One region of the Yersinia enterocolitica subsp. enterocolitica genome, then DNA from elsewhere that is predicted to be linked to it. Evidence: predicted binding sites of a transcription regulator. Region 1 holds the regulator's gene; each other region holds the start of a gene.

Region 1 (10,125 bases):
AGCGGGTATTGGCGCAACGCGAAATTGCTCCGGTAGCAGCAGCTGAAAAAGTCGCTCGCGTATAAAATAATAAAAGGCAGGGCTGATGTGCTCCTGCCTTTTTAAGTCTGTCTTTTTAAAAGAGTATCACGTTAGATATTAACGAGCGACCCGAATACCGCCTTCTACCCCATTGGGGCTGAATAATACCTGCCACAATTGAATATCTCTGGCGCGGAATGCACCGGCACAGGCATTCAGATAATAGCTAAACATCCGCTCAAATCGAGGCGAGTAATTCTCAGCTAATTTTGGCCATGCGGCTTGGAAACGTTCATACCAGGCCATCAATGTTCGGTCGTAATCGGCCCCGAAATTATGCCAATCTTCCATGATGAAATAAGGCTCGCTGGCCTTGGCAATATGTTGTACCGACGGCAAACACCCATTGGGGAAAATATACTTATTAATCCACGGGTCAACACTCAGGTCAGTACGATTAGCGCCGATGGTATGTAGCAGAAATAAACCGTCAGGTTTTAAATTACGTTTAACTATCTCAAAATAGGTGCTGTAATTTTTAGGCCCAACATGTTCGAACATTCCCACCGAGACAATACGATCGAATTGTTCATCCAGGTCGCGATAATCTTGCAGCAAAATAGTGACATCCAAACCTTCACAGCGTTTTTGTGCCAATTTTTGCTGTTCAGCTGAAATAGTGACACCTGAAACCGACACCCCGAAATGGCGCGCGGCGTAAGCGGCTAGCCCACCCCAGCCACAACCGATATCGAGCAGCTTCATACCCGGTGCTAATTGCAGCTTCTCACAGATCATCTGCAATTTATTTTCCTGCGCTTGTTCAAGGGTGGCCGCATCTTTCCAATAGGCGCAAGAATATTGCATATTGGGGTCGAGCATTAGGCTAAACAGATCATTACCGAGATCGTAATGTTCTTTGCCGACAATCCAAGCTCGTTTCTTCGATTGCAAATTGATAATACGTGCGGCAGCAATGCGTAAAGTATCTTTGAAATGGTGTGGAAGTTGATGCTCCAGACCAGCTCTGAGAACGCGCTGGAAGAAAATATCCAGCCGATCGCATTCCCACCAGCCATCCATATAACTCTCACCTAATGCCAAAGATCCTTCTTGTAATACCCGCTTAAAGAAGTCTGGATTATTAACTCTAATATCGAAGGGACGTGAGCCATTGATTTCAATATCAGCGCGGCTCAGCATTTCTTGTACAATGCGAAACCACGGATTTTCTTGAATACTCTGGTCTTCTATACAGGATGAACTCATAGCTTCTCCATCACTTTCTTCTGACTTATGACCCGCGATAAAAACTATATGCGCAGATACATACCAATAAAGTTGGTGTTTGGTATCCATTACGGACAGAGGAAGATTAAGAAGAAACCCTAATTTAGGGCTGCTCATCCATAAGAGTAAATGTGACGCAATCCACGCGTCCAGCAAGTGCTTAAGATAATGCTTTTTTTAAATGATATTATAATCGGTTAAACCGAGTATAGGCTTGCCGGGAAGCTTTCTCAATACTAAATCTTTCCCGGCCAAAATTTCACTTAGTGACTATTTTTACAAGGAATTATGACTCCACGCAATTATAGTCATTATTATTAGTATGGACTTTTTCTTTCCTCAACGCATAACAATGAATGCCATATCCCAATGCGGCTAAAGCTACCGTTGACAGCATCACAGTGACGGTTGCCAGCAAAGGTTGGCTGATATAGGCCGACACCATCATGCTGGCAATAAAACACAAGCCCAGTTGTAGTGTGTTTTGCAACGCTGCTGCTTTACCCGTACTGGCAGGAAAGGGCATTAATGCATTTGCTACGGTAATAGGGTAGCAGGCACCATTCACAAGCGCCATTAAGCAGAACGGAATAAGTAAGGTCACCAGTGTTGGCGTCGTCAGCGTTGCTATCAGATAAAGTGCAATCATACTGATAGCATAACCGGCCAACAGCCACGGCAGTAGGGTGTTACCCTTGATTCGACTCAATGCACTACGGCAACCAAATCCCCCCAGTAGAAAGGCTACTGTTTGTGGAACATAACTCAAACCAATGACATTCGGGCTATATCCCATATCACCTAAAATAAAAGGTGAACCCGTTAGCCAGGCAAAAAAAACCGGCACTGCATGCAGCAAACATCATCACGTTGCCGCTGAATACCGGAGACTTCAGTAACTGCCAGAAACTAATGGCGTTTTTGCTTCTATCTACGTTATCCGGCGCTGTTTTTTTCCGTTCCTTAAGCAAGGCGGTCGGAATCAGTAGCAGCAGGGTAATCGCCAATAGCACGACAAAAATTGAGCGCCAGCTGAAATGGTTTAATAACCAGGCACCCAGTAATGGCGCGAGCGCAGGGGATAACGCCACTAATGGCATAATGGTCGCAAATACTCGGTTGGCCTTGCCGTCGCGATAGCGATCGACCACTAAGGCTTGCCAGCTCACCGCAGCGGAACAGACCCCCACCGCCTGAATAAAGCGCAAAACCAATAACTGCGCCGCAGTTTCAACCCATAAAATCCCCAGGCAGCCGATAGCAAATAACCCTAACCCTGCTAACAGCACCGGTTTGCGGCCTATTTTGTCCGAAACGGGTCCCCAGATAAGTTGGGCGATCGCGAAACCCGCGAGAAAGATACTAAGGCTGGCGCTGATGGAGCCGGCGGAGGTTTGGAGTTCTTGTTGCATGGCACCAAAGGCGGGCAAATACATGTCAGTGGCCAGATACCCCAACATGCTCAAACCGGCCAGGTAGAACATGAAGCTCGATGTTGTTTTCATTGTTGTTTCTCATTATATCCTTCGTCCTTGAAACCGCAGGGGTGTTAGCTGCTCTTACTTACCCGCATCACTTATTGATATAAGCTCATCGGGATGTGTTCGTTTGCTGCCTGCCTGTGGTTCCAATGACTTTGGCTAAATTATAGTTTTTGCAGGTAAAACTTTTGTTATCGAAAATTAATTGCGGGGGCATTCTAACGACGCGATATTCTGTTGTGAAACGGTAATATTTGCGCCATGCTATCAAAAAAATTGATGTCAAAAATTCCGTTTAAAGGAAGCGCAAAACCATGTGGTCAGAATACTCATTAGATGTGGTGGATGCTGTTGCGCGCACCGGGAGTTTCAGCGCTGCTGCGCAAGAATTGCACCGCGTACCGTCTGCGATAAGTTATACCGTGCGTCAATTGGAGGAGTGGTTGGCTGTGCCGCTATTTGCGCGCCGCCATCGGGATGTAGAATTGACCGAAGCAGGCAAAGTTTTTATTAAAGAATCGCGTGATGTTATCAAAAAAATGAATGACACACGTCGTCAATGTCAACAAGTGGCGAATGGCTGGCGCGGGCAATTAAATATCGTGGTCGATAAAATTGTCAAACCTCAGCGAAGCCGCCGTTTAGTGCTGGATTTTTATCGCCATTTTCCCGATATCGAATTGCGGGTGCGTTATGAAGTCTTTAACGGCGTTTGGGATGCGCTGGCGGATGGGCAAGCGGATATGGCCATTGGTGCGACGCGTGCCATCCCGGTTGGCGGGCGGTTCGTCTTCCGTGACATGGGTTTTCTGACCTGGCATTGCGTAGTAAGTATCAATCACCCTTTAGCGCAGCTAACCGGGCCACTTAACGACGATCAGTTGCGGCCTTATCCCTCCCTCTGTTTAGAGGATACTGCGCGAAATTTGCCGAAACGAGATACCTGGACGTTGGATAACCAACAGCGATTAGTGGCACCGGATTGGGCGACGGGCATAGACTGTCTGTGTGAGGGGTTATGTATTGGCATGGTGCCCGCTCATATGGTATCGCCCCTGATTGCACAAGGGAAACTGGCAGCCTTAACACTCGCTGACCCCTTACCTGCTAGCCCGTGTTGCTTGACGTGGGAGCAGAATAACCATTCCCCGGCCTTAGCCTGGATGTTGGAATATTTGGGTGACAGTGTCACGTTAAATGATGAGTGGCTAAGAGATGCTAATGGCACGGATAATGAGCTTCGGCAGAATTAGCCGCCGGTAACAGGGCGCTACCGGCAGACTAAATGTTTAGCGATGATAACTGTGCTTAGCGACGATAATCGCGGAATGGGCCATCAGCAACAGAACGACGTTCGACTAGTTTTGGATGTACTTCAATGGTTTGAGGGTCTTCGCGTTTGCTGACAATTCTGTCGAGCAACATAGCAAAAGCCGTTTCACCCAATCGCTCTTTCGGCTGATGAATGGTGGTCAACGCCGGCGAGAAATAGCGCGCATTACGCACATTGTCATACCCGATCACCGAAATATCTTGTGGTACACGCAAACCTAATTCATCTGCGGCGCATATCGCGCCCATTGCCATAATATCGCCACCACAGAATACAGCAGTCGGACGATGCTTTTGTGTCAGAATTTGATGCATGGCTTTATAGCCGGATTCTGGCTCAAAATCACCTTGAACCACCCATTCTTCTCGCAGGGTGATGTTGGCCTCCTCTAATGCTTTTAGGAAGCCCTGATGGCGACCGCCACCGGTATTACGCGATAGCTGGCCGGGGATAGCCCCGATATCGCGGTGACCACGCTCAATAAGATAACGGCCAGCTAAATAACCGCCTTCGAATGCATTATCAATAATCGAATCGGTAAAATCGCCACGGGCGGTTCCCCAATCCATCACTACCATTGGAATATTGCGATAATCCTCTAACATTCCCAGTAGCTGTTCCGGATATTCAGAACACATCACCAATAAGCCATCAACACGCTTTTGTGCCAGCATCGCCAAATAGGCTTTTTGCTTGTCCAGATTATTATGAGAGTTACATAAAATCAGAGTGTAGCCTTTGCTATAACAGCTATTTTCAACCGCTTCGATCACTTCAGCAAAATAGGGGGCTTCGCTGGATGTCGCCAACAAGCCAATTGATTTAGTGTGATTAACTTTCAAACTGCGCGCCACAGCACTCGGTGAATAATGCAGTTCTTTAATGGCTGCCCACACAGCGGCCTTGGTGTTTTCGGCGACGAAACGAGTTTTGTTGATAACGTGCGAAACGGTGGTAGTAGACACACCCGCGTGTTTGGCCACATCTTTAATCGTTGCCATAAAAAGAATGACTCCTAAGCTCACCTGTTACAGCAGGTAAGTATTATGTTAATCGTTTGCCTGCATGACTCGAACACCGCTCAGACAGAAACAAGATAGTAGGCTGGAGAGCTAAGTCAGATGGTCGTCTGAGAGTATTTATTAGACGTTATTAGTCGGCATACAGTTATGAACTGCGAATTTTGGCTGATCTGGAGGAAAAGTGGAAGAGGTAATCAATGTTATAAAGTGCGTAATGGGCACAAGATTTTTTTTCTTAACTGTGGGAAAATAATTTAACGCACTAACTATGTGCCTTTACCCTACTAAAATAAACCGGCTGAGGAGTTCTTATGGATACCAATCTGAAAATGTCGCTGATTACGACTGTTGGTGCACTGGCGATGATTATTGCCTTTAGCTTCGTGGCGGTCATGAATTAATTAAGCCGCGTGCCGGTGTGAAGTGATAAGTAGGGCGGTTAACCCGCCCTTAATTATTTCTGTTGGTAATATGATTACCCGGCGTCTTTTGCTTCTTGTCTTATCAGGCTAAGTTTTTCTCAACGAAAGACCAATTCACCAGCGCCCAGAAATTCTCCAGATATTTTGGTCGCGCATTACGATAATCAATATAGTAAGCGTGCTCCCATACATCCACAGTTAACAATGGCTTATCAGCGGTCGTCAGCGGTGTCGCCGCATTTGATGTGCTGACAATAGCTAACGTGCCATCCGTTTTTTTGACCAGCCAGGTCCAGCCCGCGCCAAAGTTTTTTACCGCCGCATCAGTAAATTGCGCTTTAAATTCAGCAAAAGATCCAAAGGATTGATTAATGGCATCGGCGACTTTTCCTGTCGGCTCGCCGCCGCCATTAGGTGATAAACAGTGCCAGTAAAAGGTGTGGTTCCAAACTTGAGCTGCATTGTTAAAAATACCGCCACTGGAGGTTTTGACAATCTCCTCCAAGGATTTACCTGCAAACTCAGTATCCTTGATCAGGTTATTGAGGTTTACCACATAGGTGTTGTGGTGCTTGCCGTAATGGTATTCCAGCGTTTCAGCAGAAATGTGCGGTTCCAGTGCATTTTGTGCATAAGGTAATGCCGGTAATTCAAAAGACATAGCTCTCTCCTTTCGGGGTTGCTCAGGGTGTTTGCTCCTCAAATCCGAACGTTAGCTCACTAAGATGTGGTGAGGAGCGGTTAAAATCGTAATTGTTGTATTTTTATTGTGGGCATTAATTTTAACAACTTTTAACAGGAATGACAGGCATAACCATATTATTTGATGGGATATTGGCTGGTTGAAGTTTGACAGGTATGTTTGACAGGTATACAAGCACCCGATAGGGCTACCGGGTGCGGTGCTTGGTTTAGCGGATAGTTTTCGGTGTCACAACACGACGAGCGCCGACATAATGATCTTGCCAGTAGTCGTTGTCTAGCATGCTGATACGAATTTCTTCACCGGTGCGTGGTGACTGAATAAATTTGCCGTTGCCTAAATAAACGCCGACATGATCAGCAACACCGCGATTAGCAATATTGAAGAACACTAAATCACCACTTTCTAATTCAGCGCGTTTAACCGGTGCTGCATCGCGCAAATGATACATTTCATTAGCAGTACGTGGCATTTTTATTCTGATGACATCTTTATAGGCGTAGTAAATAAGCCCGCTGCAATCAAAACCGGTATTAGGGGAGGTGCCACCCCAGCGATAAGGTTTCCCTACTTGCTTCATCAGTTTGCTCATTGCGGTCTGTTTAGCATGCTGATAGCGCTTTTTATGCGCAGGGCTGAGTTTTATTTTACTATTTGCTACTAATTCGGTCGCGGCTTTACCTTGGGTTTTATTGCGATGGCGACCGTAAGCCACTTTTTCGGTTTTTTTAACTGCCGCTTTTTTATTGCTAGCAGTTTTAATATTCGTTTTTTTGCTACTAGTGACTTTTGGGCTGGTAGGTTTGCTGACTTCCTGTGCCTTTTTCTTAATGGTTTTGCTGGCGGTAGCTGCCGTTTTCTTTTTATCGTTGTTGGTCGCTATTTTATTTGTCACATTTTTACTATTGGTTTTGTTGTTATCAATTTTGGCTTTTTTAGTATTTTTATCAGCTTTACGCTTTTTACGGTCATCAGGACTGGCCTGACTGACTTGGCCTTTTTTTTGCTCAGCCGAGACGTGAGCCTGCGGCGACGCATGTGCGAGGTTTAGAAATAGCTGGGTAAACAGCAGCACAAACAGCGTAAGTATTAAACGCATAATAACGCTACCAACCTTGGCCCTGAAATGAAGATGAAGAGTCACAGTATTGCCGAAACTCCGGATATAAAAAAGCGGAGAGCTACAGGATTTTAGTCGATATTGTGAGAAAACGTTAATGGCGTCGCAATTGTCGTTTTTTCACACGGCTAATGAACTTAAATCAACCATACGTCAACGAGTTAGTCGACCCGAATTTCTGGTATCCCTCAGTGAAGATAATAATGAAGAGAAGGGATCAAAAATGTTATTCTAAATGCACATATTTGTAGCTGATAATATAATCCACAACTAACCGAGTAAAACCCCTGCAAAAGATGGCGTTTTATTCCAGTGGTGACAGTCGCTACAATAGGCTGGACGCAATAATAAAATAGCCCTAATGGATAGGTTCTAAGTATTGTAGCCACTAAATGGCTTGAGGAAGCAAGAAATGACGACGATTGATAAAATTCAGCGCCAGATAGCAGAAAACCCCATCCTGCTTTACATGAAGGGCTCACCAAAACTGCCAAACTGCGGTTTCTCTGCTCAGGCTGTACAGGCGCTATCTGCTTGTGGCGAACGCTTTGCTTACGTTGATATTTTGCAGAATCCAGATATCCGTGCTGAGCTGCCAAAATACGCTAACTGGCCAACTTTCCCACAACTGTGGGTTGACGGCGAATTGGTGGGCGGTTGCGACATCCTGATGGAAATGTATCAGCGTGGTGAACTGCAACAACTGTTGAAAGAGACGGCAGATAAATACCGTACTGAAGAAGAAAAACCTGCAGCAGAGTAATGAGCTGCCAGCTTAGGTAATAAATAAAAAGGCAGCTACTTAAGCTGCCTGAGGTTATTGACAAAGTGCCCGCAGCGGTGAAAACAGGTAGATCATAAAGACGCCGTAAAATCGTCCCTGATGGCTCGAGCCGCGCCGTCCGTGGCGCGGACGCTTTACTCTTCTACCTGTCCTCACCTTGCAAGATCGAGTCGTTGGGGTTTGTCAGCAGTCTGAGGTGGCTCGCAGGCCACCTTTTTTAATAGTGAATTTGCAATTATTGACTTGAGTTAGGTTACTCAGATTCACCCGCCGGTACCGGCCAGCCACCCAATTTCTTCCAACGATTGACCAACTCACAGAATAATTTCGCCGTTTGCATTGTATCGTACAAAGCAGAGTGAGCCTGGCTGCTATCAAACGGAATACCTGCCGTCAGGCAAGCTTTTGCCAATACGGTTTGCCCCAGAACCAGCCCACTAAGTGCTGCGGTGTCGAAAGTGGCAAATGGGTGGAACGGGTTACGCTTCAAGCTGGCGCGTTCAGCCGCGGCCATCACAAAGCTGTGATCAAAATGAGCATTATGCGCGACGATAATGGCGCGGTTACAGCCTTGTTCTTTCAACCCTTTGCGCACAGCTTTGAAAATAGCATGTAACGCATCATGTTCACTCACTGCACCACGTAATGGATTGGTGGGGTCTATTCCATTAAATGCCAGCGCTTCGGGTTCCAGATTGGCACCTTCGAACGGATCTACATGAAAATGTAGCGTTTCATCAGGCAGCAGCCAACCGTCCTTGTTCATTTGCAAAGTGACGGCAGCAATCTCTAATAATGCGTCAGTTTGAGCATTAAAACCGGCGGTTTCTACATCAATTACTACGGGATAATACCCACGAAAACGGCCACTCAGGGCGTTAAGGTCACTTTTATCTGCCATCAGTTTCTTATCTTCATCGAATTCAGCACGCATTATGTCAAATTTTGGCGTGGGATGCAGGGGGATATCGCGATGAGAAAAAAGGCACCTTGCAGGTGCCTTCTTGCTAATCAGTTTCCGAGGCCGTGTCCGGCACTTTTATTCTCGATTAGCTCTATTTTGTAACCGTCTGGATCTTCGACAAAAGCAATAACCGTGTTACCGCCCTTGACCGGGCCTGCTTCACGGGTCACTTTGCCACCAGCATTGCGAATTTGGTCGCAGGTGGCGGCAACATCATCCACCCCCAAAGCCAAATGACCGAATGCCGTTCCCATCTCGTAACTGTCTACGCCCCAGTTATAGGTCAACTCGATCACTGAGCCTTCGCTCTCATCGCTGTAGCCGACGAATGCCAGTGAGTATTTATATTCGGTATTTTCACTGGTACGCAGCAAACGCATCCCTAATACCTTGGTGTAGAAATCGATGGAACGTTGCAGGTCACCGACGCGGATCATGGTATGGAGTAGGCGCATAATACCCTCTGTTGATATGTTGCCTGAATTGTGGGCAAGAGTGAATGAAACCAAGTTTAAGTATAGCCTTGGTAATTAAATCAGTTCAATGGGTTACAGAAAATGAATAGACTGCAAATGATAACGGCCAGGCATATTGCCTGACCGTGAGCAGAGAAATTGATTCACAACTAAGCAAGATTTACAGCTTTGGATAGTCGGTATAGCCCTTAGCGCCACCCCCGTAGAAGGTTTCACCGTCAGGCTCATTCAGTGGCGCATTTTGCTGCAAACGCTCAACCAGATCCGGGTTGGAAATATAGCTGCGGCCAAAGGCAACGGCATCAATAAATCCTTTCTCAATCAGGTTTTCGGCTTTTTCTGCGGTATAAGCACCTGCGCCGATAATCACCCCTTTGAAGCGGGCACGCACAGCATCGCGGAATGCATCCGAATAAGGTTTACCGCCAGCCCAGTCTGGCTCGGAAATGTGCAGATAAGCAATATGGCGTTTGTTTAATTCTTCAATCAGATACAGCGCCGCTTCTTCC
Region 2 (10,125 bases), 2.7 Mb from region 1:
AGCCAGCCAGCCCAATCTCGGAACTTCGCTGAAAATATCTATCTCTCAAATTCAAAACACCTTTGGTGTTGTAAGGTTAAGCCTCACGGATCATTAGTACTGGTTAGCTCAATGCATCGCTGCACTTACACACCCAGCCTATCAACGTCATAGTCTTTAACGTTCCTTCAGGGGGCTTAAAGCCCCAGGGAAGACTCATCTCGAGGCAAGTTTCCCGCTTAGATGCTTTCAGCGGTTATCTCTTCCGAATTTAGCTACCGGGCAATGCCATTGGCATGACAACCCGAACACCAGTGATTCGTCCACTCCGGTCCTCTCGTACTAGGAGCAGCCCCTCTCAATCTTCCAACGCCCACGGCAGATAGGGACCGAACTGTCTCACGACGTTCTAAACCCAGCTCGCGTACCACTTTAAATGGCGAACAGCCATACCCTTGGGACCTACTTCAGCCCCAGGATGTGATGAGCCGACATCGAGGTGCCAAACACCGCCGTCGATATGAACTCTTGGGCGGTATCAGCCTGTTATCCCCGGAGTACCTTTTATCCGTTGAGCGATGGCCCTTCCATTCAGAACCACCGGATCACTAAGACCTACTTTCGTACCTGCTCGAGCCGTCACTCTCGCAGTCAAGCTAGCTTATGCCTTTGCACTAACCTCACGATGTCCGACCGTGATTAGCTAACCTTCGTGCTCCTCCGTTACTCTTTGGGAGGAGACCGCCCCAGTCAAACTACCCACCAGACACTGTCCTCACCCCAGATTATGGGGCCGAGTTAGAACATCAAACATTAAAGGGTGGTATTTCAAGGTTGGCTCCATGCAGACTGGCGTCCACACTTCGATGCCTCCCACCTATCCTACACATCAAGGCTCAATGTTCAGTGTCAAGCTATAGTAAAGGTTCACGGGGTCTTTCCGTCTTGCCGCGGGTACACTGCATCTTCACAGCGAGTTCAATTTCACTGAGTCTCGGGTGGAGACAGCCTGGCCATCATTACGCCATTCGTGCAGGTCGGAACTTACCCGACAAGGAATTTCGCTACCTTAGGACCGTTATAGTTACGGCCGCCGTTTACTGGGGCTTCGATCAAGAGCTTCGCCGTAAGGCTGACCCCATCAATTAACCTTCCAGCACCGGGCAGGCGTCACACCGTATACGTCCACTTTCGTGTTTGCACAGTGCTGTGTTTTTATTAAACAGTTGCAGCCAGCTGGTATCTGCGACTGGCTTCGGCGCCGGGAGCAAGTCCCTTTACCTAATGCCAGCGTGCCTTCTCCCGAAGTTACGGCACCATTTTGCCTAGTTCCTTCACCCGAGTTCTCTCAAGCGCCTGAGTATTCTCTACCTGACCACCTGTGTCGGTTTGGGGTACGATTTAATGTTACCTGATGCTTAGAGGCTTTTCCTGGAAGCTTGGCATCAACTACTTCACCACCGTAGTGGCTCGTCATCACACCTCAGCGTTGATAAGCAACCGGATTTACCAAGTCGCTCCGCCTACATGCTTAAACCGGGACAACCGTCGCCCGGCTAGCCTAGCCTTCTCCGTCCCCCCTTCGCAGTAACACCAAGTACAGGAATATTAACCTGTTTCCCATCGACTACGCTTTTCAGCCTCGCCTTAGGGGTCGACTCACCCTGCCCCGATTAACGTTGGACAGGAACCCTTGGTCTTCCGGCGTGCGGGTTTTTCACCCGCATTATCGTTACTTATGTCAGCATTCGCACTTCTGATACCTCCAGCAACCCTCACAGGTCACCTTCAACGGCTTACAGAACGCTCCCCTACCCAACGAACGTATCCCTAAGCCAACTCGACTTTATTGGACGCATTGACGTCGCTGCGCTCCGTCAATCATTATCCACTGCCGTGAATTGTCTTGGGTGATACGTTCGCTGCCGCAGCTTCGGTGCATGGTTTAGCCCCGTTACATCTTCCGCGCAGGCCGACTCGACCAGTGAGCTATTACGCTTTCTTTAAATGATGGCTGCTTCTAAGCCAACATCCTGGCTGTCTGTGCCTTCCCACATCGTTTCCCACTTAACCATGACTTTGGGACCTTAGCTGGCGGTCTGGGTTGTTTCCCTCTTCACGACGGACGTTAGCACCCGCCGTGTGTCTCCCGTGATAACATTCTTCGGTATTCGGAGTTTGCATCGGTTTGGTAAGTCGGGATGACCCCCTAGCCGAAACAGTGCTCTACCCCCGAAGATGAGTTCACGAGGCGCTACCTAAATAGCTTTCGGGGAGAACCAGCTATCTCCCGGTTTGATTGGCCTTTCACCCCCAGCCACAAGTCATCCGCTAATTTTTCAACATTAGTCGGTTCGGTCCTCCAGTTAGTGTTACCCAACCTTCAACCTGCCCATGGCTAGATCACCGGGTTTCGGGTCTATACCTTGCAACTATTCGCCCAGTTAAGACTCGGTTTCCCTACGGCTCCCCTATTCGGTTAACCTTGCTACAAAATATAAGTCGCTGACCCATTATACAAAAGGTACGCAGTCACACCACGAAGGTGCTCCCACTGCTTGTACGTACACGGTTTCAGGTTCTATTTCACTCCCCTCGCCGGGGTTCTTTTCGCCTTTCCCTCACGGTACTGGTTCACTATCGGTCAGTCAGGAGTATTTAGCCTTGGAGGATGGTCCCCCCATATTCAGACAGGATGTCACGTGTCCCGCCCTACTCATCGAACTCACAACGTATGCATTTTTGTGTACGGGACTATCACCCTGTACCGTGCGACTTTCCAGACGCTTCCACTAACACATATGCTGATTCAGGTTCTGGGCTCCTCCCCGTTCGCTCGCCGCTACTGGGGGAATCTCGGTTGATTTCTTTTCCTCGGGGTACTTAGATGTTTCAGTTCCCCCGGTTCGCCTTGCATGGCTATGTATTCACCATGCAATAGTGCAACGAATTGCACTGGGTTTCCCCATTCGGGTATCGTCGGTTATAACGGTTCATATCACCTTACCGACGCTTTTCGCAGATTAGCACGCCCTTCATCGCCTCTGACTGCCTAGGCATCCACCGTGTACGCTTAGTCGCTTAACCTCACAACCCAAAGATGTTTCTTCTTTATTGGTGTGGCTACGAACACACTCTGCGTCGTTGTGCAGTGCGCGCAATCCTCATGAACGTAGCGTTCACTCCGGTTGCTGTGCGCTGTACGCCTTGCTGAGTATCTTCTCGCTCACACTGCAACAATGATAAACACATTGGCATTGCGATTATTTGAGAGACTCTAATACAGGTTAATCCTTATCTCAGTACTTCTACGGAGAGATAAGTTTCAGCTGTATTGTTTCAATTTTCAGCTTGTTCCAGATTGTTAAAGAGCAATATCTTAAACACGACTTGTTAAAGTCATCTTTAAGATACTTTTGAGTTCATAAAGAACCGGTTGATAATGTCTTTCACACATTATCGGAGTGGCGTCCCCAAGGGGATTCGAACCCCTGTTACAGCCGTGAAAGGGCAGTGTCCTAGGCCTCTAGACGATGGGGACACAAAAATTTCTACTGAATCATGGATTCAGTATTTTTGTGTAAAGGTGAGAATGTGGTGACACATTCGAACGACTGATGCAGTAAAAACTCAATGCCGAGGCCTTACAACACAATCATCACCCTCATCAACAGGTGCTCTTGCTCGTTTACATTCATCAGACAATCTGTGTGGACACTGCGCAATGCGTATCTGAGGTAAGGAGGTGATCCAACCGCAGGTTCCCCTACGGTTACCTTGTTACGACTTCACCCCAGTCATGAATCACAAAGTGGTAAGCGCCCTCCCGAAGGTTAAGCTACCTACTTCTTTTGCAACCCACTCCCATGGTGTGACGGGCGGTGTGTACAAGGCCCGGGAACGTATTCACCGTAGCATTCTGATCTACGATTACTAGCGATTCCGACTTCATGGAGTCGAGTTGCAGACTCCAATCCGGACTACGACAGACTTTATGTGGTCCGCTTGCTCTCGCGAGTTCGCTTCACTTTGTATCTGCCATTGTAGCACGTGTGTAGCCCTACTCGTAAGGGCCATGATGACTTGACGTCATCCCCACCTTCCTCCGGTTTATCACCGGCAGTCTCCTTTGAGTTCCCACCATTACGTGCTGGCAACAAAGGATAAGGGTTGCGCTCGTTGCGGGACTTAACCCAACATTTCACAACACGAGCTGACGACAGCCATGCAGCACCTGTCTCACGGTTCCCGAAGGCACTAAAGCATCTCTGCTAAATTCCGTGGATGTCAAGAGTAGGTAAGGTTCTTCGCGTTGCATCGAATTAAACCACATGCTCCACCGCTTGTGCGGGCCCCCGTCAATTCATTTGAGTTTTAACCTTGCGGCCGTACTCCCCAGGCGGTCGACTTAACGCGTTAGCTCCGGAAGCCACGCCTCAAGGGCACAACCTCCAAGTCGACATCGTTTACAGCGTGGACTACCAGGGTATCTAATCCTGTTTGCTCCCCACGCTTTCGCACCTGAGCGTCAGTCTTTGTCCAGGGGGCCGCCTTCGCCACCGGTATTCCTCCAGATCTCTACGCATTTCACCGCTACACCTGGAATTCTACCCCCCTCTACAAGACTCTAGCTTGCCAGTTTCAAATGCAGTTCCCACGTTAAGCGCGGGGATTTCACATCTGACTTAACAAACCGCCTGCGTGCGCTTTACGCCCAGTAATTCCGATTAACGCTTGCACCCTCCGTATTACCGCGGCTGCTGGCACGGAGTTAGCCGGTGCTTCTTCTGCGAGTAACGTCAATCCAACAACGTATTAAGTTATTGGCCTTCCTCCTCGCTGAAAGTGCTTTACAACCCGAAGGCCTTCTTCACACACGCGGCATGGCTGCATCAGGCTTGCGCCCATTGTGCAATATTCCCCACTGCTGCCTCCCGTAGGAGTCTGGACCGTGTCTCAGTTCCAGTGTGGCTGGTCATCCTCTCAGACCAGCTAGGGATCGTCGCCTAGGTGAGCCATTACCCCACCTACTAGCTAATCCCATCTGGGCACATCCGATGGCGTGAGGCCCTAAGGTCCCCCACTTTGGTCCGAAGACGTTATGCGGTATTAGCTACCGTTTCCAGTAGTTATCCCCCTCCATCAGGCAGTTTCCCAGACATTACTCACCCGTCCGCCGCTCGCCGGCAAAGTAGTAAACTACTTCCCGCTGCCGCTCGACTTGCATGTGTTAGGCCTGCCGCCAGCGTTCAATCTGAGCCATGATCAAACTCTTCAATTTAAGATTTGTTTGATTTGCTATGAATTAACATAGCGATGCTCAAAGATTACTTTCTGCAAATATGCATTCGAACCGAAGTTCAAATGTGTACTGCTTTGGTCACTCTTCAAGACTTTGATATTGCTTCTGCCTGTCGAAACAGGCTTCGATATCGTCTTGCGAGTGCCCACACAGATTGTCTGATAAATTGTTAAAGAGCAGTGCGTTAGCAACACTTGGTTGGTAACGCGAGGTGCGCATATTACGCTTTCCTCATTCAGAGTCAACATTTAATTTCGTTGAATTTCTCTGTTCTCTTTGCCGGTCACTTAACTACTTGATTCGTTGTGTGCCGTCTCGATGGATGCGCATTATAGGGAGTTCTCAGCCGCCCGCAACCGCTAATTTCAATAAAAATGACTGTTTGCTGCATTCCACAGCAAAACCCCGCCTTATACCCTGTTGTGCACAAACTTATCCACAGATTGAAACTCTTCTCAAAATTGACGAGCATCACGCAATCGTTTTCGCTACAATTCCCCGCGTCGAAAAAGAGTGACCTCGCGGGCAAAATATCGATGACATGAAGTGGTTTTTATAAAATGGGTCAATACCGCCCGCGATAAAACGTATTTTGATGCTGTAGAGAGGTCGGTCTCACATGAAAGTTGCCACTGGCTGGCATTTCTCGCTATTGGGATGTTATCTGAATCTGTTTTTCTCTTTATATAGATAGAAGAGATTCACGTAACGCTCTATTGATTGATTGCGAAGAACAACTGCGACTCCAAAGCCAAGGGATAAAACCATGCAACAACGCCGCCCAATCCGCCGTGCTCTGCTCAGTGTGTCTGACAAAGCCGGCATCATCGAATTCGCCACTGCACTTTCACAACGTGGTATCGAGTTACTTTCCACTGGCGGGACTGCCCGTCTGCTGGCTGATGCAGGCCTGCCTGTCACCGAAGTGTCTGACTACACCGGCTTCCCAGAAATGATGGACGGACGCGTTAAGACTTTGCATCCCAAAGTACATGGCGGCATTTTAGGCCGTCGCGGCCAGGATGATGGAATCATGGCTCAACATGATATTCAGCCAATTGATATTGTAGTCGTGAATTTATATCCCTTTGCCCAAACCGTGGCCCGCCCGGATTGTTCATTGGAAGACGCCGTTGAGAATATCGACATCGGTGGCCCAACCATGGTGCGCTCTGCGGCCAAGAATCATAAAGATGTCGCCATTGTCGTTAAGAGCAGCGACTACCCAGCAATTATTGCCGAGCTGGACGAGAATGACGGTTCATTGACGTACCCAACCCGTTTCAACCTAGCGATCAAAGCTTTCGAACACACCGCCGCTTACGACAGCATGATTGCCAACTACTTCGGCGCATTGGTGCCAGCTTATCATGGTGACACAGAGCAACCATCTGGCCGCTTCCCTCGCACCCTGAATCTTAACTATATAAAGAAACAGGATATGCGTTACGGTGAGAACAGCCACCAGCAAGCCGCCTTCTATATAGAAGAAGATGTGAAAGAAGCATCAGTGGCTACCGCACTGCAATTACAAGGCAAAGCCCTCTCTTATAACAATATTGCTGATACCGATGCTGCACTTGAATGTGTGAAAGAGTTTAGCGAACCAGCTTGTGTCATAGTTAAACATGCCAACCCATGTGGCGTGGCGATTGCTGACTCTCTGCTGGCCGCCTATGACAAAGCCTATAAAACTGACCCAACATCAGCTTTCGGCGGCATTATCGCCTTTAACCGCGAGTTGGATGCCGAAACCGCCAGCGCCATTATCAGCCGTCAATTTGTTGAAGTGATTATTGCCCCATCAGTCAGTACTGAAGCTTTGGCGCTGTTAGCCGCCAAACAGAATGTGCGTGTTCTGACTTGCGGTCAGTGGCAAGAACGTTCTGCTGGCCTGGATTTCAAACGTGTTAATGGTGGTTTGTTAGTACAAGACCGCGATTTGGGTATGGTGACTGAGGCGGATTTGCGTGTGGTGTCTCAACGCCAGCCGACCGAACAAGAGCTGCGTGATGCGCTGTTCTGCTGGAAAGTCGCCAAGTTCGTTAAATCTAATGCCATTGTTTATGCGCGCGACAATATGACTATCGGCATAGGTGCAGGCCAGATGAGTCGTGTGTACTCGGCCAAGATAGCCGGTATCAAAGCGGCAGATGAAGGTTTAGAAGTGGCAGGGTCTGCCATGGCTTCTGATGCTTTCTTCCCATTCCGCGACGGTATTGATGCAGCTGCAGCCGTCGGGATCACCTGTGTCATCCAACCGGGTGGTTCTATTCGTGACGATGAAGTCATTGCTGCGGCTGATGAACATGGTATCGCCATGATCTTTACCGACATGCGCCATTTCCGCCATTAATTAACCCGCTTAACGGAGTCATCAGATGAATATTTTGATTATTGGCAATGGCGGGCGCGAGCATGCGCTAGGCTGGAAAGCAGCACAGTCACCTTTAGCCGATAAAATTTATGTTGCGCCGGGTAATGCTGGCACGGCCCTGGAACCCACGCTAGAAAATGTCGATATCGCCGCCACCGACATTGCCGGTTTACTGGCATTTGCGCAAAGCCACGATATTGGCCTGACTATCGTCGGCCCAGAAGCACCACTCGTCATCGGTGTGGTTGACGCCTTCCGCGCGGCGGGCCTGACTATCTTTGGCCCAACGCAAGCCGCAGCCCAATTGGAAGGTTCTAAAGCTTTCACCAAAGATTTCCTGGCCCGCCATAATATTCCAACCGCGTTTTACCAGAATTTCACCGAGGTCGAGCCTGCTTTAGCTTATGTGCGCAAAATTGGTGCGCCAATCGTGATTAAAGCTGATGGACTGGCTGCCGGTAAAGGCGTGATTGTGGCAATGACGCTGGAAGAGGCAGAAACCGCAGTACATGACATGCTCGCTGGCAATGCGTTTGGTGATGCCGGCCATCGCATCGTGGTGGAAGAATTCCTCGATGGTGAAGAAGCCAGCTTTATTGTGATGGTTGATGGTGAAAACGTGTTACCGATGGCCACCAGCCAGGATCATAAGCGCGTTGGTGATGGTGATACTGGCCCGAATACCGGCGGCATGGGCGCTTATTCTCCGGCACCTGTCGTCACGGACGAAGTCCATCAGCGAGTCATGGATCAAGTTATCTGGCCCACCGTGCGCGGTATGGCAGCTGAAGGTAATGTTTACAGCGGTTTTCTTTATGCAGGTTTGATGATCTCCGCCGATGGGCAACCAAAGGTTATCGAATTCAACTGCCGCTTTGGCGACCCGGAAACTCAACCAATCATGTTGCGTATGCGTTCAGATTTGGTTGAGTTGTGTTTAGCTGGCGCACAAGGCAAGTTGAACGAGAAAACGTCTGACTGGGATGAACGCCCGTCACTGGGTGTGGTTCTGGCCGCAGGCGGCTATCCAGCTGATTACCGTCAGGGTGATATCATTCATGGGCTACCACAACAGGAAGTGGCTGATGGCAAAGTGTTCCATGCTGGAACCAAGCTAGACAGCAATAATAATGTGGTGACCAGCGGTGGGCGCGTGTTGTGTGTGACGGCACTCGGGGCAACAGTTGCACAGGCACAGCAACATGCTTATAAGCTCGCTGAGAAGATTCAGTGGGAAGGTGCATTCTGCCGCAAAGACATTGGCTATCGAGCGATTACCCGTGAAAATAGTGGTTCGTGAAGAATTGTGGTTTGTGAAGAATAGAGGCTCGCGGTAAATAACGCTACCACTGTATTCTGTGGGCACAGTTTGCTGTGCCCTACTTCTTTCGGCCTTATAGACTACCGGCCTTCGGCTCCCAGCGGCAGAAGTCCTGATTAGCAACCAATAGCAATTGCTGTCCTTCCGATGAATCAAGCCACGCGACACCCAATGGTTCTGCGCTATTTGCGCCCCGTTTACTCAACCATGCTTGCGAATTATCATCAAGACTCAGGCGCAACGTTTTCCCAGCACAGGTTGTCACGATGCCATCTTGCCAGCGCCCCTGAATTAACTGAACGTTACCGGCGCGCAGTGCGCTGCTCAGTTCCAGAATCCGCTTAGCCTCCAATTGATAAACGGCAATATTATCAACCGAGAGTTGCTCACGCCGTGTTGCTAGTTGGCGTTGCATAAAACTGACCTGCCCTTGCTCATCAAAACGTAACTCGACACTTTGTGGATCATCACCCAAGTCATTACGCCGGATTTCCCGCAATACGCCATGTTGATATTCGTAAAAAGTCACGCGAGTGTTCCCCCCGGAGTAGGGGCTGTAAACGCTCATCAGCACTTGTGGTTGCTGTTGTGCATTATCCTGACGCCATAAACGCACTACACCGCTGTCGGCGATATAACCGCTGGCACTGAATTGAGGGGAGCCGGACTGACTGCTACAGGCGCTGAGACCAAAGGCTAGACCGAGGGTCATCAGCACCCGCTGCATAAACAAAAGGGGCTTTGCCACCCCCCCGTTTATTATTTTCACTGACACACTATTAAGATTTAACAGCGTCTTTCAATGCCTTACCAGAAACAAACGCTGGCACATTAGCTGCAGCAATTTTGATTTCTTTACCGGTTTGTGGGTTGCGGCCAGTGCGCTCATTACGATGGTTTACTTTGAAGGTACCAAAACCAACCAATTGTACTGCATCACCCTCTTTCAGAGATTCGGTAATTGCAGCCAGTGTGGATTCCAAAGCCGCTTTTGCTTGAGCTTTAGAAAGGTCCGCTTTGTCCGCGATTACGTCAATCAGTTGAGTCTTATTCATAAGTTATCCTTACAGTGTGTTTATCGTTTGCAAAGCATCGAGTGCGACGGATATGCCGATTGACAGCACTCTCCTGCATACACGCACCGAT
Region 3 (10,125 bases), 1.2 Mb from region 1:
TTATTGGTGCGCTGCGTTTTGCCCGCCAACTCGGATGCCCCACTGCGGCTATTTCCTGTAATCCGGATTCTCCTATCGCGCAAGAAGCTCTGATCGCGATTTCACCGGTGGTTGGGCCTGAGGCGCTTACTGGCTCTACCCGCATGAAATCCGGCACGGCACAAAAATTAGTTCTGAATATGTTATCGACCGGCGCGATGGTGAAGTTAGGTAAGGTCTATCAAAACCTGATGGTGGATGTAAAAGCCACTAATGTGAAATTAGTCGATCGCGCATGCCGCATAGTGGTTGAAGCCACCGGAGCCAGCCGTGCCGAGGCTGAAAATGCCTTATCGCAAACCGAATTTGAAGTTAAACCGGCTATCTTGATGATCCTAAAAGGGGTCAGTGCTGAGCAAGCACGTTTGGATCTACAACAACATAATGGTTATTTGCGGGCTGCATTGTAAGGTTAGCTATCACCTGGCCTTCAGCCGCTAATAAAATGATATTGTATTGTATCGATATTGTATTGAACCGTAATGGCAGATTTTAATTGATTAAATTTATGGGATTTCAATGACCAAGGTTTCGAATGCAGAATCAGTAAGCACTACTGCCGAGCCACCATCGGCAAGTGTCAAACGTGTTGTCTTCTTTGATTTAGATGGCACTTTGCATCAGCAAGATATGTTTGGCAGTTTTTTGCGTTTTCTGCTGCGCCATCTGCCACTGAATCTGTTGTTAGTTATTCCATTATTGCCCGTTATTGGCTTGGGATTATTGGTCGGTGGGCGTTGTGCGCGCTGGCCAATGAGTTTGTTGTTGTGGGCGATCACTTTTGGCCGACGTGAAGCACATCTGAGGGATTTAGAATTGCGCTTTGTGAACGAATTTCGCCAAAAAGTCACTGAATTTCCGGTGGTGATGATGCGTTTACGTCAATATTTAAAGAGCACAGACGCGCAGGTATGGCTTATCACCGGCTCTCCGCAACGGCTAGTGGAGCAGGTTTACCACGATTCGGACTTTATCCATCATTTACGGCTGGTGGGGAGCCGTATGGCGCGGCGCAATGGCGGGTGGGTGTTGCCACTGCGCTGTTTAGGGGCAGAAAAAGTGCTGCAATTAGAACAGCGCTTGGGGTCTCCACTGAAACTCTACAGCGGTTACAGTGACAGTAAACAGGATAATCCACTGCTGCATTTCTGCGAACACCGTTGGCGGGTCAGTAAGACCGGTGAATTACAACAGTTGGAATAAGCCACCGTGGCTTATTCGCTGCATCTCACTAGTGAGTCACATCATTTTCGTGGTGACCAAGCCGCCAGACCCGTTCAGCGTGCCGCCCCAGTAGCCACAAGCTGATGCCGAGTAACAGGAAGAAAATTGTTTTCGGCATGCTATCCCAGAAGAATTCAAAGAAACGGGTATACAAGTTAATGGCTAAAAATGTCAGGCCAAAACCGCGTAGCATGGCATCATCGCGTTTTAGCCCCAGCCAGATGGCTGCTGCTGCCGCGAGAGCAAACAAAAGGCTCCAGTGCATTAACTCAATTTGGCGCACTTGATACCAATGGTCGATATCACCGTAATTACCAAAAATAGACAGTAGCCACAGGGCAATAAACAGATAAAGCAGCCCCATTGCCTGCGAAACTCGATCCAGCCGACGTGCAGCCAGTTGCGGTTGTAGTGTCAATGCACTGGCGCAAAGCAGCAAGCCAAAGGCGATAAAGCGCACGGGGTAGCTCATTCCTAACCAGTATGCGCCCCAACCGGACAGATAACCGGTTTCTGCGCCAAATGCATTTCCCAGTGACAGTAGAGCAAATAACCAGACTAGTGGTGAGCGGCCAAACCAGCCAACCACCCCGTAAATCACCGTGCCAAGTAACAATAATACCGAGATACGGCCACTGCCGTTATCCAGCCATTCGCCAAGCTGACCGATAGCCGCAGCGGTAAAAATCACACCGAGGAACAGCACGGCCTCGTTACTATAGATTTTACTGGGATCTTGTCGGCGTCGGTAAAAACCCCAGCCGTAAAAGGTCGCTGCTAATATGCCCGTAACGACGACTCGAACAGGGGGATCAAAACGGAAAAATTGGCTAATCCAGGCGAGCAGGAAAGTATCAGCCATCAGGCTACCAATGGCGATGACCAGTGATGCCAGTGCCGCAAGGAAGGCGTAACCCGCCAACCTGCGCCAGTCAAAAGGTTGAACATCAATATTTTCCAACAAACGCTGATGCTCTTCTTCAGGAATAACTCCTTCTTTGGCCCATCCATCAAGGGTTTTGCGCACAATTACCGCGCTCTTCTTGTTGAGCTTCATATTTTTGGCTTCCATATTGAGTTACTAGTTATTTATATCAGGAATGATTCCTGCCTTGTCGAAACATTAACCGAACATTATTCATTGAGCTACTTTATAGTGAATTTAGTGGGTATAGCAGCTGCCGATTGCTGTGTATAATGCACGCCGCAAAAGTGCCAGAGAGGTTAATGTGTCTACTGATAATAATTTGTCTTCTGAATGTGATTCGCCAGCGGAATACAGTGATGAATACTGGATGCAGCGAGCATTAGCATTAGCGCTACGTGCGCAAGTAGAAGGTGAAGTTCCGGTGGGCGCAATATTGGTGCTGGATAATCAGGTAATTGGTGAAGGCTGGAACCGGCCAATTCGTGATAACGACCCTACAGCTCATGCTGAAATCATGGCGCTGCGTCAGGGGGGGCAAGTTGTGCAGAATTATCGCCTGATAGACGCCACTTTATATGTCACTCTGGAGCCGTGTGTGATGTGTGCCGGAGCGATGGTGCACAGCAGGATCCGCCGGTTAGTGTATGGCGCTAATGATCTGAAAACGGGTGCAGCAGGATCATTGGTCGATATTTTGCGCCACCCAGGAATGAACCATCAGATAGAGATAACGGCGGGTGTGATGGCCGACGCCTGCGCTCATCAATTAAGCGCGTTTTTCCGCCTGCGGCGCGAACAGCAAAAAGCACTGAAACTCGCGCAGCGGGAAAATCCTGAACCGCGCGAGATGTAAGTAAAAATAAGTAAGATTAATTATAGCTCAGCGAGTGAAGGGGCGACCGCACCCAGGGGTGCTCCGGCGACTTCGTCGCTACGACCCCAACGGCACGTTTCCCCTCCATTATTGGCAATCTAAAAGAGTTGGCAACAATGGAGTCGGGAATCTGAAAGAAGTGCTAATTATTGATTGACCAGCCGGGACCAACCACTGGGTAAGCCTTACCCAACTCGGCTTCAATCGCGGCGTGCTGCGCTGCTTTCTTCTCTTTTTCCTGCAAATATCCCACTAAGCTAACCTGATAACGACGGATGTTTTCGACGTAGTTATAGGCTTCGTGACCGCGAGCATAGCCATAAGTGGTGCTTGGGTAGTAGCGCTTTTGGCTCAACATCGGTAGCCGCATTTTTACGTCAACCCAACTGTCCGGATTGCCATTCTGGTTTTTGGTCAACTTGCGGGCATCGAGCATATGACCGTAGCCCAGATTATATGCCGCCAGTGCGAACCAGATTCGTTCATCTTCGGGAATGGTATCTGGTACCTTTTGCATCAACCGCTGTAAGTAAACCGATCCGCCTCTAATGCTTTCCTCCGGATCAACCCGGTCTTTGACTCCCAAACCACTTGCGGTGGCTCGCGTGAGCATCATCAGGCCGCGCACGCCAGTTGGGGAAGTCGCTTGTGGATTCCAATGGGATTCCTGATAAGCGATGGCAGCCAGTAACCTCCAGTCGATTTCGCCAGCATGTTTTTCAAATAATGGCCGGAAAGAGGGCAGAACATTGTCGATAGCGGACAGGAATGTTTTCGTGTCGACATAATCAAAACTGCCGACATGACCCAGATATTTTTCCTCCAGGCGCGCCAAACTGCCGTCTTCTACCATCTCACTGTAGAAATCAAGCATCGCCGCATACAGGCTGTCATCATGGCTCTGTTGGAAATACCAGGTCACCGGCTCTTCATCCGTGACATCAAAAGCGACTGCCAATTGTGGATGGATACGTTGTAGCAGAGCAATGGTGACAGAATCGCCAAGGGTATAATCGAGCTTGCCATCAGCGACCTGCTCCAATAACTCTTTTCCTGAGCGATCGACAGACGACCCCCAGTTAAGATCCGGATATTTCGTCTGTTTAAGCTGTTTCAATGTGGTCATATGGGCCGAGCCGGAGGCCACAATCAGCTGCCCTTTCAGATCACTGAATGACTTTGGCCGGGGAGAACCCAAGCGGTAGACTAATTGTTGCGACACGGAATAATAGGCAGGGCCGGTGCGCGCCCGCTTAAGACGCTCACTATTATAAATCAGCCCAGCAGCAATCATGTCTGCATCATCACTATCTAAAGTATCAAACAGATCGTTGATATTATGATGAGGGGTCATCACCAACTTAACCCCCAGATAGTCAGCAAAACGTTTTGCCAGCTCATAGTCGAAACCGGAAGGGCCATCCTTTCCGGTCGAGTAGATAAGCGGTGAACTTATTGTGCTAACTCGCAGTTCACCACGGGCTTTTATACGGTCCAGTTGCCCCTCTTGGCCGTTGCGCCAGGGAATATTGGGCCACAGCGCGAGAGCCAGAAGTAAGGCGACTACACCGATAACAAAGTAGTTTAATTTTATGCGCGTCAAATAGTTATCTCTCGGCAGCGCTCTTTATATGTGTGTCGTGAAACTGAAATCGACATGGTTAAATCCCCAGTGGAGTGGCATTTTGCGCAACAAATCGTCACTGTGCAACTTTATTGCGAGCTTATTTATTCGGTGTTCATCTTTTAAAGATAACGACACTTTCTGACGCAATTATTAATAATAGCTACGCAAACGGTTTCGTCGGCGGCTCAGATTCACTATAATGGCGCGCGTTTTCCCCTGTTTTGCGCCAATGAGTGCTGCGCCCAATGAAGTGCTGTTCCAGTCGCTTCGAAGAGAGAGAAACTTAGATTATGGAAATACTGCGTGGTTCGCCCGCTTTGTCGGCTTTTCGAATTACCAAACTGCTGTCCCGTTGCCAGGATGCTCATCTGCCAGTAGATGATATCTATGCAGAATATGTTCACTTTGCCGATGTTAGCGCCCCATTGAGTGCTGACGAACATGCCAGACTCCAGCGGCTGCTACAGTATGGGCCATCTCTCCCCGAACATGCGCCAGAAGGGCGTTTACTCTTGGTTACCCCAAGGCCGGGCACTATTTCTCCGTGGTCTTCCAAAGCAACAGATATCGCCCACAATTGTGCATTGCCACAGGTGCTGCGTCTGGAGCGCGGTCTGGCTTTCTATATACAAGGCCCGAACCTGACTGAAACCCAATGGCAACAATTGTCGGCACTGCTGCATGACCGCATGATGGAAACGGTCTTTACTGATTTGCAGCAAGCTGAGCAACTGTTCTCTCACCACCAGCCAGCCCCAGTGCAACGGGTGGATATTCTGGCGCAGGGCCGCAGTGCACTGGAGCAGGCCAATATTAAATTAGGTCTGGCACTGGCTCCGGATGAAATTGATTATCTGTTGGCCGCCTTTACCGGCCTTGGGCGTAACCCGACAGATATCGAGCTGTATATGTTTGCTCAGGCCAATTCTGAGCATTGCCGCCATAAGATTTTTAATGCGGATTGGAAAATTGATGGTGTTGACCAGCCTAAGTCGCTGTTTAAGATGATCAAAAACACCTTTGAACACACACCGGATTACGTCTTATCTGCCTATAAAGACAATGCCGCGGTGATGGAAGGTTCTCAGGTTGGGCGCTTCTTTGCTGCGCCAGAGAATGGCGTTTATGGCTACCATCAGGAAGAGGCGCATATTCTGATGAAAGTGGAAACCCACAACCACCCGACGGCTATATCGCCGTGGCCAGGCGCGGCTACCGGTTCAGGTGGCGAGATCCGTGATGAAGGTGCCACCGGGCGCGGTGCTAAACCGAAAGCCGGTTTGGTGGGGTTCTCGGTATCTAACTTGCGTATCCCCGGTTTTGAACAGCCGTGGGAAGAGAATTTCGGTAAGCCAGATCGCATTGTTACCGCATTGGATATCATGACCGAAGGCCCATTGGGTGGCGCGGCATTTAACAATGAATTTGGCCGTCCGGCACTGCTGGGTTATTTCCGTACCTATGAAGAGCGCGTGAACAGCCATAACGGCACTGAGTTACGTGGTTACCATAAGCCGATTATGTTGGCGGGCGGGATTGGCAATATCCGCGCGGGTCATGTGCAAAAAGGCGAAATTACCGTCGGTGCCAAGCTAGTGGTGCTCGGTGGGCCATCGATGAACATCGGTTTGGGGGGGGGGGCTGCTTCTTCCATGACATCTGGCCAATCTGATGCAGATCTGGATTTTGCTTCGGTACAGCGTGATAACCCGGAAATGGAGCGCCGCTGTCAGGAAGTGATTGATCGCTGCTGGCAGTTGGGTGACCACAACCCCATCCTGTTTATTCATGATGTCGGTGCTGGCGGTTTGTCCAACGCCATGCCGGAGTTGGTGAGCGATGGTGGCCGTGGTGGTCGCTTTGAACTGCGCGATATCCTCAATGACGAACCGGGTATGAGTCCGTTGGAAGTGTGGTGTAACGAATCCCAGGAGCGCTATGTTCTGGCCGTTGCTCCTGCGCAAATGGCACAATTTGCAGAAATTTGCCGCCGTGAACGTGCACCCTATGCTGTTATCGGTGAAGCCACCGAAGAAAAACATCTGACCCTGAATGACCGCCATTTCGACAATCAGCCGATTGATATGCCGCTGGATGTGCTGTTGGGTAAAACACCGAAAATGCTGCGTGATGTCACCCGCCTACAGGCGAAAGGTGAGGCATTGCAACGGGCTGAAATCAGCATTGCTGATGCAGTGAAACGTGTAATGCATTTGCCAACAGTTGCCGAGAAAACCTTCTTGATAACCATTGGTGACCGCACTGTAACCGGTATGGTCACCCGTGATCAGATGGTTGGCCCATGGCAGATTCCGGTAGCTGACTGCGCGGTAACCAGCGCCAGTCTGGACAGTTATTATGGCGAAGCCATGTCACTGGGCGAACGTGCGCCAGTGGCCTTGCTGGATTTCGCCGCTTCAGCCCGTTTGGCGGTTGGCGAAGCATTGACCAATATCGCCGCGACCCAAATTGGCGAACTTAAGCGCATTAAACTGTCGGCTAACTGGATGTCCGCAGCGGGCCACCCCGGTGAAGATGCCGGTTTGTATGACGCGGTACGTGCGGTGGGCGAGGAGTTATGTCCGGCGCTGGAGATTACCATTCCGGTGGGCAAAGACTCTATGTCGATGAAAACCCGCTGGCAGGAAGGGGAGGAACAGCGCGAAATGACCTCGCCGCTGTCCTTGGTAATTACGGCTTTCGCGCGTATCGAAGATGTTCGCCACACAGTGACCCCACAGCTGCGCACCGATAAAGGTGATAATGCGCTGCTGCTGATTGATTTGGGCGCGGGTCACAATGCGCTGGGGGCGACGGCGTTGACTCAGGTTTATCGCCAGTTAGGGGACAAACCGGCAGATGTGCGCGATGTGCAACAGCTGGCGGGTTTCTTCAACGCGATGCAGCATTTAGTCGCTGATCAAGCCTTGTTGGCCTATCACGACCGCTCTGACGGCGGCCTGTTAGTGACACTGGCTGAAATGGCTTTTGCTGGCCATTGTGGCGTGCAAGTGGATATTCAATCCCTGGGTGATGATGCGCTGGCTGCCTTGTTTAACGAGGAACTGGGGGCGGTGATTCAGGTGGGCGCTGAGCAGCGAGCCGCAGTGGAACAAATGCTGGCAGATCATGGTCTGGCGAATTGTGTCCACTATCTGGGCCGCGCTGTTGAGGGGGATGTCTTTGACATCCGCAGTGGCACTGATGTGGTTTACAGTGAAAAACGCAGCACCTTGCGCTTGTGGTGGGCTGAAACCACCTGGCAGATGCAGCGCCTGCGCGATAACCCGGATTGCGCCGATCAAGAGCATCAGGCGAAACAGGATGAACGTGATCCGGGCCTGAATGCGAAACTGACCTTTGACCCAGCAGAAGATATTGCCGCACCTTACATCATCAAGCAAGTGCGACCAAAAGTGGCAGTGCTACGTGAGCAAGGGGTTAACTCTCACGTGGAAATGGCAGCCGCTTTCCACCGCGCCGGTTTTGATGCGGTTGATGTGCATATGAGCGACTTGCTGGCAGGGCGCACTGATTTGCAATCCTTCCAAACGTTGGTTGCTTGCGGCGGTTTCTCATACGGTGATGTGCTGGGTGCGGGCGAAGGTTGGGCGAAGTCTATTTTGTTCAATAATCGGGTGCGTGAAGAGTTTGAAGCTTTCTTCCATCGCCCTGAAACGCTGGCGTTGGGCGTTTGTAATGGCTGCCAGATGATGTCTAATCTGCGTGAATTGATCCCCGGCGCTGACCATTGGCCACGTTTTGTCCGCAATCTGTCAGACCGCTTTGAAGCGCGTTTCAGTCTGGTTGAAGTGGCAAACAGCCCATCACTGTTTATGCAGGATATGGCCGGTTCACGGATGCCAATTGCTGTTTCACATGGTGAAGGGCGAGTTGAAGTGCGTGATGCCGCGCATCTGGCGACACTGGAGCAAAACAATCTGGTGGCGCTGCGCTTTGTAAATAACTACGGTGTCGTGACCGAGCAGTACCCAGCTAACCCTAATGGGTCCGCTAATGGCATCACCGCAGTCACCAGTGCCAGTGGGCGGGCAACGGTAATGATGCCGCATCCTGAGCGGGTTTTCCGCACTGTCAGTAACTCATGGCACCCAGAAGAGTGGGGCGAAGATAGCCCATGGATGCGTATGTTCCGGAATGCGCGTAAGCAATTGGGATAAGTCAATTTGCTTTGAATATGACAGCAGGGGCATTGGATGATGCCCCTTTCTTTTATTAGGCTGTTTTCACTATTATTTAAATATGAGTGGAAACGTTTTCTTAGTTGATACTTTCTCATTATTATAAACTTCCACGACCAGATCATAGTTTCCGGCGATAATATTCTCCAGGTTCAGATCTATTCTTTGGGCGTTATGATTAATAAATCCGGACGTTTCATGTAATATGGTATTTTCATTGTTTGCTAAATAGATGTAATAACTAACAAATTCAGGTGAGCTAATAGTGAAAGAAACAGAGGATTTTTTATTTATTAACTGATGGTTATATTGAAAGTAGTTCACCTCAATTTGAGGTGCAGTGGCGCTTTCTTCATCATGAATATGATTTATTTTATCTATGCCATGTAGTCTAGGGTTTGGTGATACTAATAATGTATGTGTTACGGCATATATACTCTGGATATTGATAAAAAAAATCAGAGCTATTGTGGTAAGTATTTTATTTATTGTGGTCATATTAACCTCGGTATTTTTAAGTGTCGCGGGTTTATTATTTTTTGGCATTAAAAAGGTTATTTTTATTTTCTTGTTATAGGATTTTATTGCTACCCATGGTGACTCATATGTCGCAGTGATGAAATTACATAAATTATAACGTGGTGATAATTTCAACAGTATCACTGTGTGGTGTGGTTGATGGCGCTAAACATAATTAATTGCAAAATAAAATGACTAATTAATTGATTTTAAATGTTTTTATGGTTTTTGTCGGTAAATTGCGACAATGATGTTTTAATGTGTCTCAAAAAGGAGACATTTATAATATTGATTTATAAGTGTTTTATTTAAAAGAGAATCAGGTGTCGGGTAATAGCGACAAAAACGGATTAAATCACTCGGTTTGATTGGTGTAAGTAAGGTTTCAGAGAGGGGTTAAAATTAATTTTAGCTTAATATCAATTAGTTATAATTTAATTCTAAAACATGGCACGCAAGGTGCATTACTACTATCAGTTGCTCATTCACCTCTTTATGATAGTCCCGCCGTATAGCGGAATATGCACTTCATAAGCCACCGAATGATGCCTAAGACTGGTGCCTATCGTCCACCCAAACCGATATTGTGTGAATGCACATTATCAAACATCGGACGACACGTTGAGTGAGGCGCCGCCTATGTCCTGCTGTGATGAGTAGTTCATCAATATTGGACATGTCTGGATGCTATTCGTCTCATCCTCCCGATGAT

The links. The regulator PurR, encoded in region 1, represses purine synthesis genes. The targets are predictions, from matches to a motif close to CANGCAAACGTTTGCNTG.
Positions count from the first base shown of each region.
Region 2: a site for PurR is predicted at 5,754-5,771, ahead of purH (bifunctional phosphoribosylaminoimidazolecarboxamide formyltransferase/IMP cyclohydrolase). Genes of this name have one in related genera too.
Region 3: a site for PurR is predicted at 4,854-4,871, ahead of purL (phosphoribosylformylglycinamidine synthase). Genes of this name have one in related genera too.

Region 1 is NZ_LR590469.1:948,144-958,268, forward strand. Features, by position in the region: gene FGL26_RS04410 (riboflavin synthase) at 1-65, shown strand, start outside; gene cfa (cyclopropane fatty acyl phospholipid synthase) at 139-1,290, opposite strand; partial or broken gene punC (purine nucleoside transporter PunC) at 1,598-2,816, opposite strand; gene punR (DNA-binding transcriptional activator PunR) at 3,107-4,045, shown strand; gene purR (HTH-type transcriptional repressor PurR) at 4,101-5,126, opposite strand; gene cydH (cytochrome bd-I oxidase subunit CydH) at 5,459-5,548, shown strand; gene sodB (superoxide dismutase [Fe]) at 5,652-6,230, opposite strand; gene FGL26_RS04445 (C40 family peptidase) at 6,481-7,371, opposite strand; gene FGL26_RS04450 (Grx4 family monothiol glutaredoxin) at 7,805-8,155, shown strand; gene rnt (ribonuclease T) at 8,430-9,077, opposite strand; gene gloA (lactoylglutathione lyase) at 9,188-9,595, opposite strand; gene nemA (alkene reductase) at 9,777-10,125, opposite strand, start outside.
Region 2 is NZ_LR590469.1:3,696,384-3,706,508, reverse strand. Features, by position in the region: rRNA gene FGL26_RS17580 (23S ribosomal RNA) at 73-3,066, opposite strand; tRNA gene FGL26_RS17575 (tRNA-Glu) at 3,445-3,520, opposite strand; rRNA gene FGL26_RS17570 (16S ribosomal RNA) at 3,718-5,260, opposite strand; gene FGL26_RS21525 (hypothetical protein) at 5,360-5,500, opposite strand; gene purH (bifunctional phosphoribosylaminoimidazolecarboxamide formyltransferase/IMP cyclohydrolase) at 6,048-7,637, shown strand; gene purD (phosphoribosylamine--glycine ligase) at 7,663-8,958, shown strand; gene FGL26_RS17545 (DUF1481 domain-containing protein) at 9,053-9,706, opposite strand; gene hupA (nucleoid-associated protein HU-alpha) at 9,759-10,034, opposite strand.
Region 3 is NZ_LR590469.1:2,154,049-2,164,173, reverse strand. Features, by position in the region: gene murQ (N-acetylmuramic acid 6-phosphate etherase) at 1-449, shown strand, start outside; gene yfhb (phosphatidylglycerophosphatase C) at 559-1,242, shown strand; gene FGL26_RS10185 (DUF2157 domain-containing protein) at 1,271-2,320, opposite strand; gene tadA (tRNA adenosine(34) deaminase TadA) at 2,454-3,044, shown strand; gene mltF (membrane-bound lytic murein transglycosylase MltF) at 3,208-4,668, opposite strand; gene purL (phosphoribosylformylglycinamidine synthase) at 4,983-8,873, shown strand; gene FGL26_RS10165 (hypothetical protein) at 8,946-9,548, opposite strand.